Regions from separate parts of the Arthrobacter sp. ASL1 genome, predicted to be linked through region 2. Evidence: predicted binding sites of a transcription regulator. Region 2 holds the regulator's gene; the other holds the start of a gene.

Region 1 (9,184 bases), 920 kb from region 2:
GTGGAATCGATCCGCAGGTTCTTCGCCCCGCAGCCCCTGGAGAACCTGGGCTGGGTGTTGGCCGCGGGGCTGATCGGTTTCGCCGGCAACGAGCTCGTGGCGATCTACCGGATCCGCATTGGGCGGCAGATCGGCTCGGCGGCGCTGGTCGCTGACGGCGTCCATGCCCGCACCGATGGATTCACGTCCTTGGCCGTCGTCCTGGGCGTCGCCGGCGTCTGGCTTGGCTTCCCGCTGGCCGATCCCATCATCGGGTTGCTGATCTCGGTCGCCATTGCCGTGCTTTTGTGGGGCACCGCCCGGGACATCGGCAGGCGGCTGATGGACGGCGTCGACCCCGAATTGATGGAGCGCGCGGAAACTGCCATCGAGAGCCTGGTGTCGAGCTCGTCGATCAGGATGCGATGGATGGGACACCAACTGCACGTGGAGGTCTCCATCGGGGCCGGGGACACTTCCAGTATTCGGGAACTGACCCGACAAAACCGCGCCGTGGAGGAAGCGCTGCGCTCGACACTTCCCAACGTCGGCTCGGTGGCGATCATCCCGATCTGGGAAGCGACTGCAGCCCCCGCTTCCAGCTGACGCTTCGGTGGATCCGCATCAGCTCCCGCCCGGTCCCGGGCACGTTATCCCTTGGGGGCGGCCGGGCCGCGGCATAGGCTGGCGACAGGGCCTCCGGGGCCCTCGCGGCGCGCGGCGCCGCACACCACGAGTCAACCGAAGGAGCGTGCGATGACCAACGCAGGAGACCACCGGGACGATGAGAAGGGCCAGCCGGAGACCGGTGCGCCGCTCTCCGAACACATTGCCGCGGACGACGGCGGCGATACGGAAGTGGACGCCGATTCGATCCCCGTGCAGGGAAACGACGAACTGGCAGACGAATTGGCGGAAGAAGCCTACGGCGACAAGGACGACGACGGGAACCCCGACATCCCCAACGCCCCGTTCCCCGGCTGAGCCGAAACGGCAGGAACGTGAAGACGCCCCCGCCGCCTGCAGTGCAGGTGGCGGGGGCGTCCTCGGTGCGGGGCTGCCGGCTACGCGGCCAGCGGAGCGCTGGCGGCAGTGCCGGAAACCAGCAACCGGTCGCCGTCCGCGGCCACGGTGACCGAGCCGCCGTCGTGCACTGCGCCGGTGACCAGCAGGTCGGCGATGGCGTCGTCGACCTCGCGCTGGATCACCCGGCGCAGCGGACGGGCGCCGTACTCGGGCTCGTAGCCGCGCTCGGCGATCCAGCCCACCGCACTGTCCTCGGCGGTGAACGAGATGCCCTGGGCAGCCAACCGGGCCTCGGTGGCGCGCAGCTGCAGTGACACGATCCGGCGCAGCTCGTCCTTCTCCAGCTTTCGGAAGAGCACGATCTCGTCGATGCGGTTCAGGAACTCCGGCCGCATTGTCTCGCGCAGCCGGCCCATGACCCGGTCGCGCAGGGCCTTCTCGGAGCCGAAGCCGTTGGCGTCCCCGGCCTGCTGCGGGGTAAAGCCCATGGCACCGGACTTGCTGGCCAGGAACTCCGATCCGAGGTTGCTGGTCATGATGATGACCGTGTTGCGGAAGTCGACCGTGCGCCCCTGCCCGTCGGTGAGCCGGCCGTCGTCCAGGACCTGCAGGAGCAGATTGAACACGTCTGGGTGTGCCTTCTCCACCTCGTCGAGCAGCACGAGCGAGTACGGGTTGCGCCGCACCTTCTCCGTCAGCTGGCCTGCCTCGCCGTAGCCGACGTAGCCTGGAGGGGCACCGACCAGCCGCGAGACCGTGTGGCGCTCGCCGAACTCGCTCATGTCGAAGCGCAGCAGGGCGTCTTCCTTGCCGAAGAGCGACTCGGCCAGCGATTTGGCCAGTTCCGTCTTGCCCACGCCCGTGGGGCCCAGGAAGAGGAAGCTGCCCACCGGCCGGCCGGCGTCGCCCATGCCCGTGCGGTTGCGCCGCACCGACTTGGCGATGACGGAGACCGCGTCGTCCTGGCCGATGACCCGGGAATGCAGGTCATCCTCCAGTTGGGCGAGCCGGGCACGGTCGCCCTCGGTGAGGCGGGAGGCCGGGATGCCCGTGGCCCGGGAGATGATCTGGGCGATCTGCTCCTCGTCGACCACGTCGGTGGCAGCGGCCCGAGGTGCGGTGCCCGTGGCGGCCACCTGATCGAGGTGTTCGACCAGCCCGGCAATCTCGTCGCGCAGCTGTCCGGCCTCCTCGAAGCGCTCGGCGGCCACTGCCTCGTTCTTGCGGGTCTCCAGTCCTGCCAGTTCGGCGCGCAGGGCCTCGACGTCGACAGCCGGCCCGCGGCGCAGGCTCAGCCGGGCGCCCGCCTGGTCGATCAGGTCGATCGCCTTGTCCGGCAGGAACCGGTCGGTGAGGTACCGGGCCGAGAGCTCGACCGCGGCCCGCAGGGCACCCTCGGTGTAGGTCACGTGGTGGTGTTCGGCGTAGCGGTCCTGCAGCCCGGCGAGGATCTCGACGGCGTCCTCCTGCGAGGGTTCGCCGACGGTGACGGGCTGGAAACGGCGCTCCAGGGCCGGATCCTTTTCCACCTTGCGGTACTCGCCCAACGTGGTGGCACCGATCAGGCGCAGCTCACCGCGGGCCAGCCGGGGCTTGAGGATGTTGCCGGCGTCCATGCCGCCACCCTCGCCGGATCCACCGGCCCCGACGACGGTGTGCAGCTCGTCGATGAAGACGATGTACTCGCCGGCGTGCGTGGCGATCTCGTCCATGGTCTTGGTCAGGCGTTCCTCGAAGTCGCCCCGGTACCGGGTGCCGGCGAGCATGCCGGGCAGGTCCAGGGAGATGACCCGCTTGCCATGCAGCTGGGCCGGGACCTCGTCTGCGGCCAGGGCCCGGGCCAGTCCCTCGACGACGGCGGTCTTGCCGACGCCTGCCTCACCGATGAGCACCGGGTTGTTCTTGGTGCGCCGGGCCAGGATCTCGATGGTCTGCTCGATCTCGAGTTCGCGGCCGATCACCGGGTCCAGCTTGCCCTCGGCCGCGAGCGCGGTCAGGTCGGTGCCGTAGGTCTCGAGCATGGGGGTCTCGGATTCCGAGGTGGGGCCGGAGGCCCCCGGGGCCATGTGGGGTTGCGCGTCCGCTGCGGCCTGCTGTGCGGCGGCCGCGCCGATGTCTTGCAGCGATTCCGGGGTGACGCCCGAGGCGGCCAGCACCTGCCCGGCGGGGGAGTCCTGGTTGAGCACGAAGGCGACGAAGAGGTGCTCGGGATCGATGTAGGTCGAGCCGAAGGCCCGGGCGACCTGGCGGGCATCCAGCAGGGCGCGCTGGGCCGAGTTCGTCAGCGAGGGGGCTCCGCCGTCGTGCCGGGTGGACGATTGCGGCAGGCGCTGCTCCGCGTCGCGGATGATCTCCGCGACGTCGATGCCGGCGGCCTTCAGCTGGGCGGCCGGCCCCTCCTGCTCGAGCATGACGCGCAGCAGGTGCAGGGCATCGAGTTCGGTATGGCCGTGCTCGGTCGCGAAGCTGGCCGTCTGGGCGAGCAGTTCGTGTGTACGGCGGCTGAGCAGCCGCGTGATGTCAATGGGGCGGCCGGCTTGCGCGGCCCGCTGGCCCTGCAGATAGCGGGCCAGGAAGTCGTCAAATGAGCCGTTGCCCGACCCGGTGGAACCGAAGAACGTTGGCACGTGATCCTCCAAAATAAACTTGAGCTTCTTACGCTCAAGTATAGAGAGTTGAGCGGGTTTCACTCAAGTTAACGCTGAGGCCTCGGGATTATTCCTGCGGCATGCCGTCGCCGGACTCCGGTTCCGGCCGACCCTATCCCGGCGCGGGGGGCCCGAGTAGTCTGCTGGCAAGGGACGGATCCGGCGCCCGGCGCCAGGTCGCCGGCCCCCACGCCACAATGTCGAGAACCCGGAGTGTGCTGACATGAAAAAGCTCATCAACGACCCGCAAGCCGTCGTCCAGGAGTCGGTGGACGGATTCGGGCTGGCACACGCCGATCTGGTGTCCATCCACCGGGATCCGCTCTTCGTCACCCGCAGGAAGGGGCGGGAGGGCAAGGTGGGGCTGCTCTCCGGTGGTGGCAGTGGCCATGAACCGCTGCATGCCGGGTACGTAGGGCACGGGATGCTGGACGCCGCGGTCCCCGGGCCGGTGTTCACCTCGCCCACCCCCGACGCCATCATCCCGGCGACCCGCGCCGCGGACACCGGTGCCGGCGTCGTGCACATCGTGAAGAACTACACCGGCGACGTCCTGAATTTCGAGACCGCCGCCGAGATGTGCCAGGCGGAGGGGATCGAGGTGCGCACGGTGCTGGTCAACGACGACGTCGCCGTGGAGGACTCGCTGTACACGGCAGGGCGGCGTGGCGTCGGTGGCACGGTCCTGGTCGAGAAGATCGCCGGGGCCGCGGCCGAGCGGGGGGATGGGCTCGACGACGTTGCCGCCATCGGCAACCGCGTCAACGACAACGTGCGCAGCATGGGGGTGGCGCTCAGCGCCTGCACCGTCCCGCACGCGGGGGTCCCGAGCTTCGAGCTGGCCGATGACGAAATCGAGATCGGCATCGGCATCCACGGCGAGCCCGGCCGGCACCGGATTCCCCTGGAACCGGCGGACGGCATCACGGACCGGCTGCTGGAACCCATCCTGGCCGACCTCCACCCCGTGGCGGGGGAGGAGGTCCTGCTGTTCGTCAACGGCATGGGCGGGACCCCGTCCAGTGAGTTGTACATCGTTTTCCGGCGGGCGGTGCAGGTCCTGCAGGATGCCGGGCTGGCGGTGTCCCGGTCCCTGGTCGGCAACTACATCACCGCCCTGGACATGCAGGGCTGCTCCATCTCGGTCCTGCGGCTCGACGACGAGCTGACCGAGCTCTGGGATGCGCCCGTCCTCACTCCGGCACTGCGGTGGGGCAAGTAGATGGCGGACACCCTGGGAACCGACTGGGCCATCGACTGGCTGCGACGCAGCGCTGCCGCGATAGCAGATCACCGCGTCGAGCTCGGCGAACTGGACCGGGCCATCGGAGACGGGGACCACGGTGAGAACCTGCACCGTGGCTTCACGGCCCTGGTGGCGAAGCTGGACGCGGAGGCGCCGCCCACCCCGGGGAGCGCCTTCAAGGTGGCGGCCATGACCCTGATGTCCACCGTCGGCGGGGCGGCGGGCCCGCTGTACGGCACGGCCTACCTGCGTGCGGCCAGCGCCGTGGGCGAGGACGAGACCCTCGACGCCGGTGCACTCGTGGCGGCCCTGACCAGCGCGCGCGACGGTGTCGTCGCCCGCGGCAAGGCCGCACCGGGGGACAAGACGATGATCGATGCCTGGACCCCTGCGGTGGATGCCGCCGCCGCCGCCCAGGAGCAGGGGGTGCTGGCCGTCCTGGAGGCCGCGGCCACCGCTGCCGAGGGCGGGGCCGTGGACACCGATCCGTTGATCGCGCACAAGGGCCGCGCCAGCTACCTGGGCGAACGCGCCGTGGGGCATCGCGACCCAGGGGCCGCGTCCTCGGCGCTGATCCTGCGGGCCGCGGCGGACGCGGCGGCAAGGAATGCCGCATGACCGTCGGCCTGGTCGTGGTCTCCCATAGTGCCCAGCTGGCCGCGGGCGTGGTGGAGTTGGCATCCCAGATGGCGCACGATGTGGTCCTGGTCGCCGCCGGGGGCATGGACGACGGGAACGTGGGCACCTCCCTGGACAAGATCATGACGGCACTGGACGAGGCGGACAGCGGCGACGGGGTCGTGGTCCTGGCCGACCTCGGATCGGCGGTCATGACGGCCGAGGCCGCCATCGAGTTCCAGGACCGTCCCGCCCGGGCCCGGTTGGCGGATGCGCCCCTGGTCGAGGGTGCGGTGGCCGCAGCCGTTGCGGCCCAAGGCGGGGCAGACCAGGCGGCCGTGCTCCACGCCGCGCAAACGGCGTGGTCCCCCGCCGAGTCGGCCCGGTCGGGACCGTCGGGCGCGGAGGCGTCCGATGCAGGAGCGTCCACCGCGGGGGCTGCCGGCCTGGAAGCGGACGGCGCGGCTCCGGCTGAGCTGACCTCGACGTTCACCCTCGTCAACCCGCTGGGTCTGCACGCCCGTCCAGCGGCGGCCCTGGCATCGGAGCTGGCTGCCCTGGACGTCGAGGTCGACATCAACGGGGTCGACGCGCAGTCGGTCATGATGCTGATGACCCTCGGGGCCGGTCAAGGCACCGAACTTCACGTCAGCGCCTCCGGCCCAGAGGCGCAGCAGGCGCTCGACGTGGTCCGGCGCGCCGTCGAGGGCGGCTTCGGCGAATCCTAGCGGCGCGGAACGGGCAGGGAAGGGCCCGGGCCCGCGGAGGCCGACAGCGAGGGGGCTCCGCCGTCGTAATGGCTGGACGACTGCGGTAGACGCTGCTCGGCAGCGCGGATGATCGTCGCGACCTCGATGCGGGCCGCCTTGAGCTGGGTGGCGGGCCCCTCCTGGTCGAGCATCACGCGCGGCAGGTGCAGGGCGTCGAGTCCTACGTCTGATTTATGGCTTCCAATTCGCGCAAGAAATCCACGGCGGCTAGTACGCGGCGGGGGGCGCGGTGTGCGGGTGCGAGCATGGCATGGATAGCGTTCGGCTCGATGTCGTCAATGACCGGTACGTAGGAAACCCCTAAACCATCGACGCTGCTCCAGCGAGCAGGAACGGAGTTGAACAGCGAGTAGCCCAGTCCGCGGGCGACCATCGACTGAATGGTGTCGGCGTTGGTGCTGCTCCAACGGAGTTTCGGGGTCAGGCCGAGGGAGTCGAAAATCTCGGTAAGTCTGTCCACGGTTGGGGGGATGGCCAGGAGGATTGCGTTCTCGTCGACGACTTGGTGCAACGAGATGCCGTCGCGGCCGGCGAGCGGGTGGTCTGCAGGCAACATGACGTGCAACCGGACGTCCGTCACCGGTATCGAAGTCATCGCGGGGTCGGACTGCAAAGCATAGACAAGCGCCATATCCAGGCGACCGTGGGTCACCTCCTGCTGCATCCGCCATGGTGCGCCTTCGCGGAACGTCACGTCGACTCCCGGATGGTGGATGGCGAAGTGTTCCACCAGTGGCGGTATGAGTCGCGGGGAGAGAGTGTGGCTGCAGCCAATGCGCAGTTGACCTTTCATCTGGACGAAGCTCTCCGACACGGCTTCTTCCGCGAGTGCAACCCTGGCGAGGATATCGCGGGCACGGGCGGCGAACTCGACGCCCGCAGATGTGGGTACGACACGTTTTGACCGGGTTCGAAAGTGCAGGTCGGCAGCCAGGCCCCGCTCCAGCTCCGACAATGCCATGGATGCCGCCGACTGAGATACATGGCACTGACGGGCGGCTGCGGTGACTGAGCCGGTGTCGACAACGGCCACGAAGTACTGGAGCTGTCGCAGCGTCATTTCTGGCATAAGTTCTCCTGATGATCGACATCGAATCAATCGACTATTCATATTATGTGTTGCGCGACACACTGGGACCAGCCAATTCATGCAGGAGGACCCATGTATCCGCCCATACCGCTCGCCCCCCAATCGGACCTCAGGCCCCGTATTGTCACGCTCGGCACTGCCGGCGGACCAAAATGGTGGCGCGAGGAGGCAGCCAGCCGCCGCACCGGGATCGCCACAGCAGTCATCGTGGGCGACAACATCTACCTGGTTGATTGCGGCCACGGGGTTGGCAGGCGTCTAAGCGAAGCGGGCCTCGAGTTGAGGAATCTGCGCGGCATCTTCCTGACGCACTTGCATTCTGACCACACCGTGGATCTGGCCAGCCTGGCAGTCTTCGGGCTGTATGAGCTGCTGGACCGTCGCGGCGATCCCGTAAGGATCATCGGCCCCGGGAACCGCGGGATGCTCCCGGCAACCTCGCCGCGGGCCACTTCAGAGCCACAGGCCGTGAATCCTGCGAACCCGACCCCGGGCACCCGGGAAATGTTCGAGATGTTGGTGAATGCGCACGCCACGGATCTGAATGACCGCATCTTTGACAGCCTGCGCCCCTCGCCGTTCGAGCTGTTCGACGCCAGCGATATCGCCGTTCCCGCCGAGATCGGCTACCACCCCAACGAAAACCCGACCCCGGAGATGGAGCCTTTCGAGATTTACCGGGACGACCTGGTGACCGTGTCCGCCATCCTGGTGGAGCACCCTCCGGTAGCACCGGCGTTCGGGCTGCGCTTCGACACCGCGCAGGGGTCGGTCACCTTCTCCGGCGACACCGCGTTCACCCCAAACATGGCCCGCCTTGCCCGCGATACTGACTTGCTGCTGCACGAGGCCATTGACTTCGGATACGTCGAACGGACCTACGGTGACGCCACCGATGACGGAGCGCGGGCTGCCCGAGACCACCACTACAAGTCGCACACCAGTGTGGCGGACGCGGCCAGAACCGCGGAGGAAGCAGGTGCTCGAGCCCTCGCACTACACCACTTGGTGCCTGGGACGGCACCTGACCACGTCTGGCAGCAGGCTGAACCGCATTTTTCTGGGGAATTCATCGTCCCCGACGACCTTGACGTCATCTCGTTTCAGCGGACTCTTGACCGGTCGACCGTGTAGGCAAGCTGTCACCACGGACGGCCACCGACACCATTGCCGTATCCGCCCCCATCCCTTCTCCGAGACCAGGACAAATGATGAACCGAGAACCGCTAGTGGCCACCGACCCGACGAAGGGTGCGGAGCCGGGTCGAGAAACGCTGAACACCAAGGACATGCGCCGGATCCTGTCCTCAAGCTTTATCGGAAGTGCGATCGAGTATTACGACTTCATTCTCTATGCGACGGCGGCTGCAGTTGTTTTCAACAAGGTCTTCTTCGCCAACCTCGAGCCCGAGATCGCAGTTCTAGCCTCCTTCGTGACGCTCGCAGTGGGGTACGCTGCCCGTCCTCTGGGGGGAATTGTCTTCGGACACTACGGTGACCGGATCGGCCGCAAGAAGATGCTGGTGTTCTCCATGATGATGATGGGCGCATCGACGGTCCTCATCGGGCTGCTGCCCACCACAGCGCAGATCGGCGCGGCCGCGCCCATAGTGTTGATGCTGCTGCGGGTCATCCAGGGCATCGCAGTCGGCGGGGAATGGGGTGGAGCGGCCCTCATGGCACTGGAGCACGCCCCGGCGCGCAAGCGGGGTTTCGCCACTTCGTTCGCCAATGCGGGCGGGCCAGCGGGCGCCATCCTGGCTACTCTGGTCGTCTCAGCGGCGTAGGCAGCAACCGGTGCGCAGTT
Region 2 (9,184 bases):
CCTCGCAGGCCGCGGTGGACACCATGGACCACCACGTCTTCATGGTCGACGCCGACTCCAAGAAGGAGCTGGTGCTCGAACTGGCATCGGGCACCGGGCGCCGCATGATGTTCATGCGCACCAAGCACCACGCCAAGAAGATGGCCGTCTGGCTCTCCAAGTCCGGCGTGCCCGCCGTGGACCTGCATGGCAACCTCAGCCAGAACGCCCGTGACCGCAACCTCGCCGCCTTCTCCGGCGGGGACGCGAGGGTCCTCGTGGCCACCGACGTCGCCGCCCGTGGCGTGCACGTCGACGGCGTCGAGCTGGTCGTGCACATCGACCCGCCCGCCGAGCACAAGGCCTACCTGCACCGCTCCGGGCGCACGGCACGCGCTGGCTCCTCCGGAACCGTGGTCACCATCGCCACCCCCGACCAGCAGGGTGATGTGAAGTCGCTGATGCGTGCCGCAGGGATCAAGGTCCCGCTCGAGCGGGTCACCCCGCAGGCCGCGGCCGTCGCCGCCGTACGCGGGGACAAGGCCGAGTCCGTCACCTACGTGGCGCCGCAGCCGCATTCCGCCCCGCGGGCCAAGACCCTGGCCGACTCCGATGCAGCGGGTGGCCGCGGCCGTCGCCGCGGTGGCCGCGGCAACTCGCGTCCGGGCCGGACGGAGGCTCCTTCCGGAGACCGACGTCCGGCACGTGATGGCGCGGACCGTCAACGTGATGGCCGCAACCGCGGCGAGAACGCCGGACGACCCGCCACCGGCGAGCGCAGCGAACGCACCGAGCGCGGTGGACGCAACGGTGGCCAGCGCAGCGAGGGCGCGGGCGGCCGCGCAGGCGGCAGCCAGCGTGCCGGCGGCCGTAGCCGCGCCGGTCAGCGCCAGGGCGCCCCGCGCACCGACGGGCGCGGCGGCGACTCCAGCCGGTCGTTCTCGTCGGCACGGCCCGCCTCGTCGGGCAACCGTGGTGGCAACACCATCGGAGACGCCATCGGGTCGAAGACCCAGGAGGCGCTCGGCGCGGGTCGTCCCGGCCGCGGCCGGGGCAGCCGCCGGGCCGGCGCCCCGCAGTCCAACCACAAGTAGGCCGCAAACCGCCGCTCACCCAGGGCGGCCAGTGGGCTCCCGAAGGCGCCGTTTCCCCTGTTTCGACACGGGGGGACGGCGCCTTTTTGTGCCCGTACCCAGCCCGAAAACCAAACTTGAGCGGGCTACACTCAAGTTCGAGTTGACATCAAAACAAGCACGAGTAGACTTGAGTGCAGAACGCTCAACCTCCCGGGTTGGGCGGAGAACCCCAGCATTTCCCACCGGAAAGAAGGATGCATTATGTCCCGTGCCGTAGGTATCGACCTCGGAACCACCAACTCGGTCGTCTCCGTCCTGGAAGGCGGCGAGCCCACCGTCATCGCCAACGCCGAAGGCGCACGCACCACGCCTTCCGTGGTGGCCTTCTCCAAGGGTGGAGAGGTCCTGGTCGGCGAAATCGCCAAGCGCCAGGCCGTCAACAACATCGACCGCACGATCGCCTCCGTCAAGCGCCACATGGGCACCGACTGGAGCACCACGATCGACGACAAGAAGTACACCGCCCAGGAGATCTCCGCGCGGACCCTGATGAAGCTCAAGCACGACGCCGAGTCGTACCTGGGCGAGAAGGTCACCGACGCGGTCATCACCGTCCCGGCCTACTTCAACGACGCCGAGCGCCAGGCCACCAAGGAGGCCGGCGAGATCTCGGGCCTGAACGTGCTGCGCATCGTCAACGAGCCGACCGCTGCCGCACTGGCCTACGGCCTGGACAAGGGCAAGGAAGACGAGCTCATCCTCGTGTTCGACCTCGGCGGCGGAACGTTCGACGTTTCCCTGCTCGAAGTCGGCAAGGACGAAGACGACTTCTCCACCATCCAGGTGCGTTCCACCTCCGGCGACAACCGCCTCGGTGGCGACGACTGGGACCAGCGCGTCGTCGACTGGCTGCTGGCCCAGGCCAAGTCCAAGGGTGCCGACCTGTCCAAGGACAAGATCGCCCTGCAGCGCCTGAAGGAAGCGGCCGAGCAGGCCAAGAAGGAACTCTCCAGCGCGACCAGCACCAACATCTCGCTGCAGTACCTCTCGGTCACCGCCGACGGTCCCGTCCACCTGGACGAGCACCTGAGCCGCGCCAAGTTCCAGGACCTGACCAAGGACCTGCTCGAGCGCACCCGCAAGCCGTTCAACGATGTCATCAAGGAAGCCGGCGTCAAGGTCTCCGACATCGCCCACGTCATCCTCGTCGGCGGCTCCACCCGCATGCCGGCCGTCGCCGAACTGGTCAAGGAACTGGCCGGCAAGGAAGCCAACAAGGGCGTGAACCCGGATGAGGTCGTCGCCGTTGGCGCCGCACTGCAGGCCGGCGTCCTGAAGGGCGAGCGCAAGGACGTCCTGCTGATCGACGTGACCCCGCTGTCGCTGGGCATCGAGACCAAGGGCGGCATCATGACGCACCTGATCGAGCGCAACACCGCCATTCCGACCAAGCGCTCCGAGACCTTCACCACCGCAGATGACAACCAGCCGTCCGTGTCCATCCAGGTCTTCCAGGGCGAACGCGAGTTCACCCGCGACAACAAGCCGCTGGGCACCTTCGAGCTCACCGGCATCGCACCGGCCCCGCGTGGCGTGCCGCAGGTCGAGGTCACCTTCGACATCGACGCCAACGGCATCGTCCACGTGTCCGCCAAGGACAAGGGCACCGGCACCGAACAGTCGATGACCATCACCGGCGGCACCTCGCTGGCCAAGGAGGACATCGAGCGCATGGTGCAGGAGGCCGAGGAGCACGCCGCAGAGGACAAGGCACGCCGCGAGGCAGCCGAAACCCGCAACGCCGCCGAACAGTCCGCCTACTCCGTGGACAAGCTCATCAAGGACAACGAGGACAAGCTGCCCGAGGAGGTCAAGACCGAGGTCCAGGCCGACGTCGACGCCCTGAAGGCCGCCCTCGAGGGCCAGGACAACGACGATGAGGTGAAGGCCGCCTACGAGAAGCTCCAGGCGTCCCAGACCAAGCTCGGCGAGGCCATCTACGCCCAGGCCCAGGCCGACGGCGCAGCCGGTGAATCCGGTGGCGAATCCGCTGGCACCGAGGCCCCGGAAGAGGACATCGTCGACGCCGAGGTTGTCGACGAAGACGACGAGAAGAAGTAAGGCGGTTCGATTCCGATGCCACACCACGGCAACGAAGAAGAGCACGGCGAGGAGCCGGTGCGCTTCACGGACAAGCGCAAGGTCGATCCCGACACGGGTGAGGTGCGTGATGCCGCAGGGCAGGAGGACGTGACCGCAGCCGGGGACGGCGCCGAAACCGAGGATGCGCTGGCCCAGGCCGAGCAGATCCTCAACGAGGCCGGCCAGGAGCAGCCGCCCGCCGCGACGACCGACGTCGAGGCGGAGCTGCGCAACGACCTGCTGCGACTGCAGGCCGAGTACGTCAACTACCGCAAGCGCGTCGAGCGCGACCGGGAAGCCGTCCGCGACCTGGCCGTCCAGTCGGTCCTGTCCAGCCTGCTGCCGGTGCTCGATGACCTCGACGCCGCCCGCAAGCACGGCGACCTGGACGATGGTCCGTTTGCGGCGGTGGCGAAGAAGTTCGACACCATCCTGGCCGGCCACGGTCTGGCCCGCATCGCGGAAACGGGGGTCGCCTTCGACCCCAAGGTCCACGAGGCACTGATGCAGCAGCCCAGCTCCGAGGTCCCCGAGGACCACGTGGCCCAGGTGCTGCGCAACGGCTACCAGAAGGGCGAGCGGGTCATCCGCGCGGCCCAGGTGGTCGTCTCCACCGGCGAGTAACGCCACCCTTCCCCGGCCGTCCCACCCCGTGGGGCGGCCGGGGTCCCCTTAATTTTCAGAACCAACCAGAAACAGGAGGCGCCCGATGGCCAGTCAGGATTGGGTCAACAAGGATTTCTACGCCATCCTCGGCGTCTCCAAGGATGCCAGCGACGCCGACATCAAGAAGTCCTACCGCAAGATGGCGCGCAAGCACCACCCCGACACCAACCCCGGGGACGCCACGGCGGAACAGAAGTTCAAGGACATCACCGAGGCGAATTCGGTGCTGTCCGATCCGGAGGAACGCGAACAGTACGACGCGATCCGCGCCATGGGCTCCGGCGCCCGATTCTCCGCCGGGGGGGCCGGCGGACCTGCGGGCGGCGGCGGCGCCGGATTCGACGACGTCTTCGGCAACCTTTTCAACTCCGGCGGCGCCCGCCGCGGTGGCGGGTTCTCCGGTGGTGGCCAGGTCCCGCCCGAATTCGCCGACCTCTTCGGCGGCGGCGGCGGGTTCGGCGGCTTCCAGCAGGCACCCCAAAAGGGCGCCGACCGCACCGCCTCGACCACCATCTCCTTCGCCGGGTCCATCCGCGGCACCACCATCGGGCTGCGCGAACCGGATGGCGAGGTCATCGACGTGCGCATCCCGGCCGGCATCCGCGACGGACAGAGCGTTCGCGTGCGCGGCAAGGGCCAGCGCGGACCGGCCGGCAACGGCGACCTGATGGTCAAGGTCTCGGTCAAACCGCATGCCTTCTTCGCCCGCGAAGACAACAACATCCGGATCCACCTGCCCGTCGGCTTCGCCGAAGCGGCACTCGGGGCCACCCTGGAAGTCCCGACCCTGACCGGCGAGACCGTGAAGATGAAGGTCCCCGCGGGAACCTCCGCCGGGCGGACCCTGCGCCTGAAGGGCCGGGGGGTCAAGACCGCAAAGGCCACCGGCGACCTGCTGGTGACGATCGACGTCGTCGTCCCGCAGAAGCTCAACGCCGAGGCCCAGGAGGCAGTCAGGTCCTTCGCCGAGGCCACCGCGGACGCCGACCCCCGGGCGGGCCTTGCCGCGAAGGCGGTACTCTAGCGCCGGGGTACCCCGCCGGGTAGCTGCATGACGATACGGACAGACCACGAGGAGGGAAGCACATGTCAGAGGGCAAGGCACTGGCCATCAACGACCGGTTCATCCCGGTCTTCGTGATCTCCGTGGCCGCCGAACTGGCCGACATGCACCCGCAGACGCTGCGCCAGTACGACCGCATGGGACTGGTCTCGCCCTCGCGGCAGCGCGGCAAGCAACGCCGCTATTCCAAGCACGACGTCGAACTGCTGCGCGAGGTCCAACGCCTCTCCAAGGACGGCGTCTCCCTGGAGGGCATCCGCCGGGTGCTCGAGCTGGAGAACCAGGTGGCCGCGCTGCGCTCCCGGGTGGCCGAGCTCAGCCAGGAGCTCGCCGACGTCAGCCGCCGCTCCTCGGAACTGCAACGGGTCTTCGCCGCCGGCGCCGGGGTCGGGGACGTCGTCAGCCTCTCGCGCGGCCAGCGCCCCCGTGCCCGGAGCCAGGCCGTCGTCATCTGGCGTCCGCAGGACTAGGCGCCCGCGCCATGGCGACCCCACCACCGGAGACGGTGGCCGACCTGATCGCCCGGGCCGAACGGCGCTTCCAGACCGCCACACGCCGCCGCGACGGACTCGACCAGCGCCGCAAGGCGGCCATCGACGGCGTCGCCCACGCCCTGCGGCCGACGTCGATGGGCCCGGCCATCCCGGCCCGGCACCTGCTGTTCCTGGACCTCGACGGCCCCGAACCGCTGGCCGCCATCGTGCTCGGGGATCCCGACACCGCCACCCACCTGACCTGGCAGGTCTCCGGCGCCGGAATCCGCCCCGGCACCGCCATGTGGGGCAGCGCGCGCGAGGCCGGGGAACTGCTGCTGGCCCAGCGTGCCGCCGGAGCCGAGCGCCCCGCCATCATCGCCTGGCTTGGCTACCCGGCACCTGGCCTGCTGCGGGCCATCTTCAACCGCTCCGCCCGCGGTGCCGTCGAGCGGCTGGCCCACGACATCCGGCGCATCGGCGCGCTCCTGCCCGACGGCGTGCACACCGCCATCGAGGCCCACTCCTACGGGGCCACCCTGGCGGCCCACGCGCTGGCCCGGCTCGCCGCCGAGCCGGTGCCCGCCGGCTCCCGGCGCCCCCGGATCGACACCTTCGCCACCACCGGCTCCGCGGGCATCCCGGCCAGGCTGCTCGAGGATCCCCGGACGCTCGGCGTCCCGGTCGACCGCCATTTCGAGGCGGTGGCCAGCCGGGATCTGCTCGCCCGGTGCGGGCGCCTGCTCAGCGGGCGCACCGGCGCCGCCGGGCTGCCGTTCGCCGTCGAGGGCCATCCCGGATCCGGGTTGCACGCCGTCACCGGGCACAACACCTCCCGCTACGTCCCCGGGGCCGCCCACGCCGAGTACGGCTACCGCGACCCGGGCACCCTCTCGCTGCACAACCTCGCCCGCATCCTCGGTGGTTCGACGCCCACCTGGACGTAGCATGGCCTCATGAACGAGGAGCGCATGGCCCTGGCCGATTTCACCCAGCGCGGCCAGCGCTGGGTCCTGGCCTACACACTCGACCTGCCGGTGAACCGCTGGGACGCCTGGATCGCCATCACCAGCCGCGACGGCCTGGGCCAGTGGTTCCCGGCGACGATCGTGGGGGAGTGGACGATTGGGCGCGCCCTGCGCTTCACCTTTCCGCAGGATCCCGATGGCGAGGCCATGGCAGGCCGCGTCGTGGACGTCGAGGCCGGCGCCCTGCTCGCCTTCACCTGGGAAACCGACTCGTTGCGGATGAACCTCACCGAGTACGACGGCGGCACCCGGCTCGTGTTCGCAGCCTCCCTGGATGGGCAGGGCCGTGGTGCCCGGGAGGGGGCCGGATGGCACGTGTGCCTGGCAGCGCTGCGGGAGTCCACCGGTGCGTACGTCGAGGAAGCCGACCGCGACTTCAGGCAGCTCTTCGAGCGCTACGCGGTGGAATTCGGCCCCGCTGCGGCCACAGTGCTTCCGCCGTCGTCCTAGTCCTTGGCGGTATTCCGGCGGTAGGCCAGGTCGAAGACCAGCCGACCGGCCGCCTCGGCCTTGCCCTCGAAGCTCGTGCGGATCCGCCCCTCGTAACGTGGCGCCCATCCGCCGAGGTCGTCGGTGAACCCGGGCTCGGGCTCGTGGCCCTCCAACCCGTCGCGGCGCACGCGCGTCAACGGTGAATCCGCTCCGGCCAGTTCGCCGGGATGCAGGGCGGTGAAGTCGGGGCAGTCATCGAGGATCCGGCGCATCTGCTCGGCGTAGTCGGACCAGTCGGTCGCCAGCCGCCAGATACCGCCCGGGGCCAGGACCCGTGCAGCCTTGGGCAGGAAGGATTCCTTGATGAGCCGGCGCTTGTGGTGGCGGGTCTTGTGCCAGGGGTCCGAGAAGAAGATCCACAGCTCGTCCACGGAGCCGGGTTCGAGCATGACGTCCAGCACCTCGGGCGCATTGGCCTGCACGGCCCGCACGTTCGTCAGCCCCTTGGCATCGATCCGGGCCATCAGCTGGGCCAGGCCGGGGAGGTAGACCTCCACGGCGAGGAAGTCGCGTTCGGGGTGGGCCTCGGCGGCCGCCGCGATCGCCTCGCCGAGTCCGGTGCCGATCTCGACGGTCAGCGGTGCCTTGCGTCCGAAGGCCTGCTCGGCGTCGAAACTGAATTCCTCGTGGACCGAGGTGTCCGCATGGTGCCGCGGGACCTGGATGACGTAGTCGCCGGAGAGCCGCTCCCAGGAGTCCTTGCGCTTGCCGTGCAGGCGCGATCCGCGGCGGACGAAGGACACCGGATCGGTGCGGTAGAAGCTCAGGTCGTCGACGGCCCGGCCACGGGCCGGGGGCTTGGGCACTGCGGGATCATTCATTGGACCAACGTTAGCCGCCGCCGCCCGCCGTGCGCTATTTGCCGGCGGGGCCATGGCTGTAGGTGACCTGGGCCTTGGGGTGCGAGGACGCCAGCAGCTCGGAGACCGTGACGAACCGGTATCCCCGCGCCTCGAGCCCGTCCAGGATGCGGGGCATGGCGGCCACGGAGGTCGGCTGGATGTCGTGCATCAACACGATGGCGCCCGGGTGCGCATCGCGCAGCGCCGTGCGTGCCACCACATCCGCATTGAGGTGTTTTCCATCGAGGGTGTCCACATCCCAGAGGATCACCGGTGTGTGCACCAGCCGGTTCACCTCGGCATTGGTCGCCCCGTAGGGCGGCCGGGTCAGGGTCGGGGCGGAACCGGTGGCGGCGGCGACCGCGTCGTCGGCGAGACCGAGGTCCTTTCGGGCCTCGTCCGGGGTCAGGCCGGTCAGCGAGCGGTGGGACCAGGTGTGGTTCCCGATTTCGTGGCCGGCATCCGCGGCCTGCTCCAGTACGTCAGGGTAGCGCCGGGCATTGGGTCCCACCACGAAGAACGTCGCCCGGGCGTCGTGGTCGGCCAGCAGGGACAGCAGCCGTTCGGTGGACGGTCCCGGCCCGTCGTCGAACGTCAGGGCTATGCACTTGGCCTTCCGGCAGTCCGGGGTCGCACGCCGGGTCGGATTCGCGGTGGCCCGTGGTTCGGGACCGGCGCTCCGCCGTGCCCCCTCCCCGCCGGTCCCGTCGTCCTCCTGCGCCGACGTGACGGGTGCCGGATCCATGCCCGCCGCGCGGACGGCGAGCCCGCGCCTGCTGAGCAGCGGGAGCAGGTCTTCGGTCGTGATCCTTGCGACCACGGGCGAAGCAGCTCCCGGAGCCACCGAGGAGTCATCGAACTCGACCAGGGCGTTGCCGGCGGAATCGAAATTCACCGAGTCGAACAACCCGGCCTCCGGCGCCGCCGCCTTCTCGGGGAAGACATCCTCGTTGGCGGCCAATTGCTCGGCCGTCAGGGACCGAAATCTCTCCCATTCGCCGTCCGTGTCGAACAGTTCGCGGGAGGACAGGGCCTGGCGGTCCTCCCGGTCGTACCACAGGGTGCGGTAGGCGGATCCGCCGCTGGCGTCCAGGAAGGTGTAGGTGGTCTGCCGGACGCCGAGCATCCGATCCGAGGACCCCGTGAGGGTCGTGGTGGTGTTCAGCTCCGGTGGGGCGACGCCGGCGAAGGGCTCCGGGGGGAGGCCGTCGAGGTAGGCGTCGATCGTCTCCTGGAGTGCCCGTTCCTGGCTCCTGCCGAACTCCGGTTCGGCGGCCACGGTGTACCAGCTGGCATAGATGTTGTGCTGCTCGTCCGAGCGGCTGGCCCGGTCCACCCCCGCGAGCAGGCGTGCGTCCAGACCCCCGCCGGCTGCCGTGCCGGCGTTGATCGGCGCCGGCGTGCGGACGCCGTCCCCGGGCAC

What was found. The regulator HspR, encoded in region 2, represses chaperone genes until heat shock. The targets are predictions, from matches to a motif close to AAGTTGAGTCNNNNNGACTCAACTT.
Region 1: a site for HspR is predicted at 3,678-3,702, ahead of AC1MEQ_RS09470 (ATP-dependent Clp protease ATP-binding subunit). Genes of this name have one in related genera too.

What each region holds. Positions count from the first base shown of each region.
Region 1 is NZ_CM155284.1:2,008,911-2,018,094, reverse strand. It holds gene AC1MEQ_RS09480 (cation diffusion facilitator family transporter) at 1-585, shown strand, start outside; gene AC1MEQ_RS09475 (hypothetical protein) at 736-963, shown strand; gene AC1MEQ_RS09470 (ATP-dependent Clp protease ATP-binding subunit) at 1,044-3,632, opposite strand; gene dhaK (dihydroxyacetone kinase subunit DhaK) at 3,877-4,875, shown strand; gene dhaL (dihydroxyacetone kinase subunit DhaL) at 4,876-5,517, shown strand; gene dhaM (dihydroxyacetone kinase phosphoryl donor subunit DhaM) at 5,514-6,245, shown strand; gene AC1MEQ_RS09450 (hypothetical protein) at 6,242-6,421, opposite strand; gene AC1MEQ_RS09445 (LysR family transcriptional regulator) at 6,448-7,356, opposite strand; gene AC1MEQ_RS09440 (MBL fold metallo-hydrolase) at 7,450-8,511, shown strand; partial or broken gene AC1MEQ_RS09435 (MFS transporter) at 8,586-9,184, shown strand, end outside.
Region 2 is NZ_CM155284.1:2,930,314-2,939,497, forward strand. It holds gene AC1MEQ_RS13850 (DEAD/DEAH box helicase) at 1-1,073, shown strand, start outside; gene dnaK (molecular chaperone DnaK) at 1,317-3,176, shown strand; gene AC1MEQ_RS13860 (nucleotide exchange factor GrpE) at 3,192-3,821, shown strand; gene AC1MEQ_RS13865 (DnaJ C-terminal domain-containing protein) at 3,907-4,887, shown strand; gene AC1MEQ_RS13870 (heat shock protein transcriptional repressor HspR) at 4,950-5,396, shown strand; gene AC1MEQ_RS13875 (alpha/beta hydrolase) at 5,408-6,346, shown strand; gene AC1MEQ_RS13880 (SRPBCC domain-containing protein) at 6,356-6,877, shown strand; gene trmB (tRNA (guanosine(46)-N7)-methyltransferase TrmB) at 6,874-7,740, opposite strand; gene AC1MEQ_RS13890 (polysaccharide deacetylase family protein) at 7,775-9,184, opposite strand, start outside.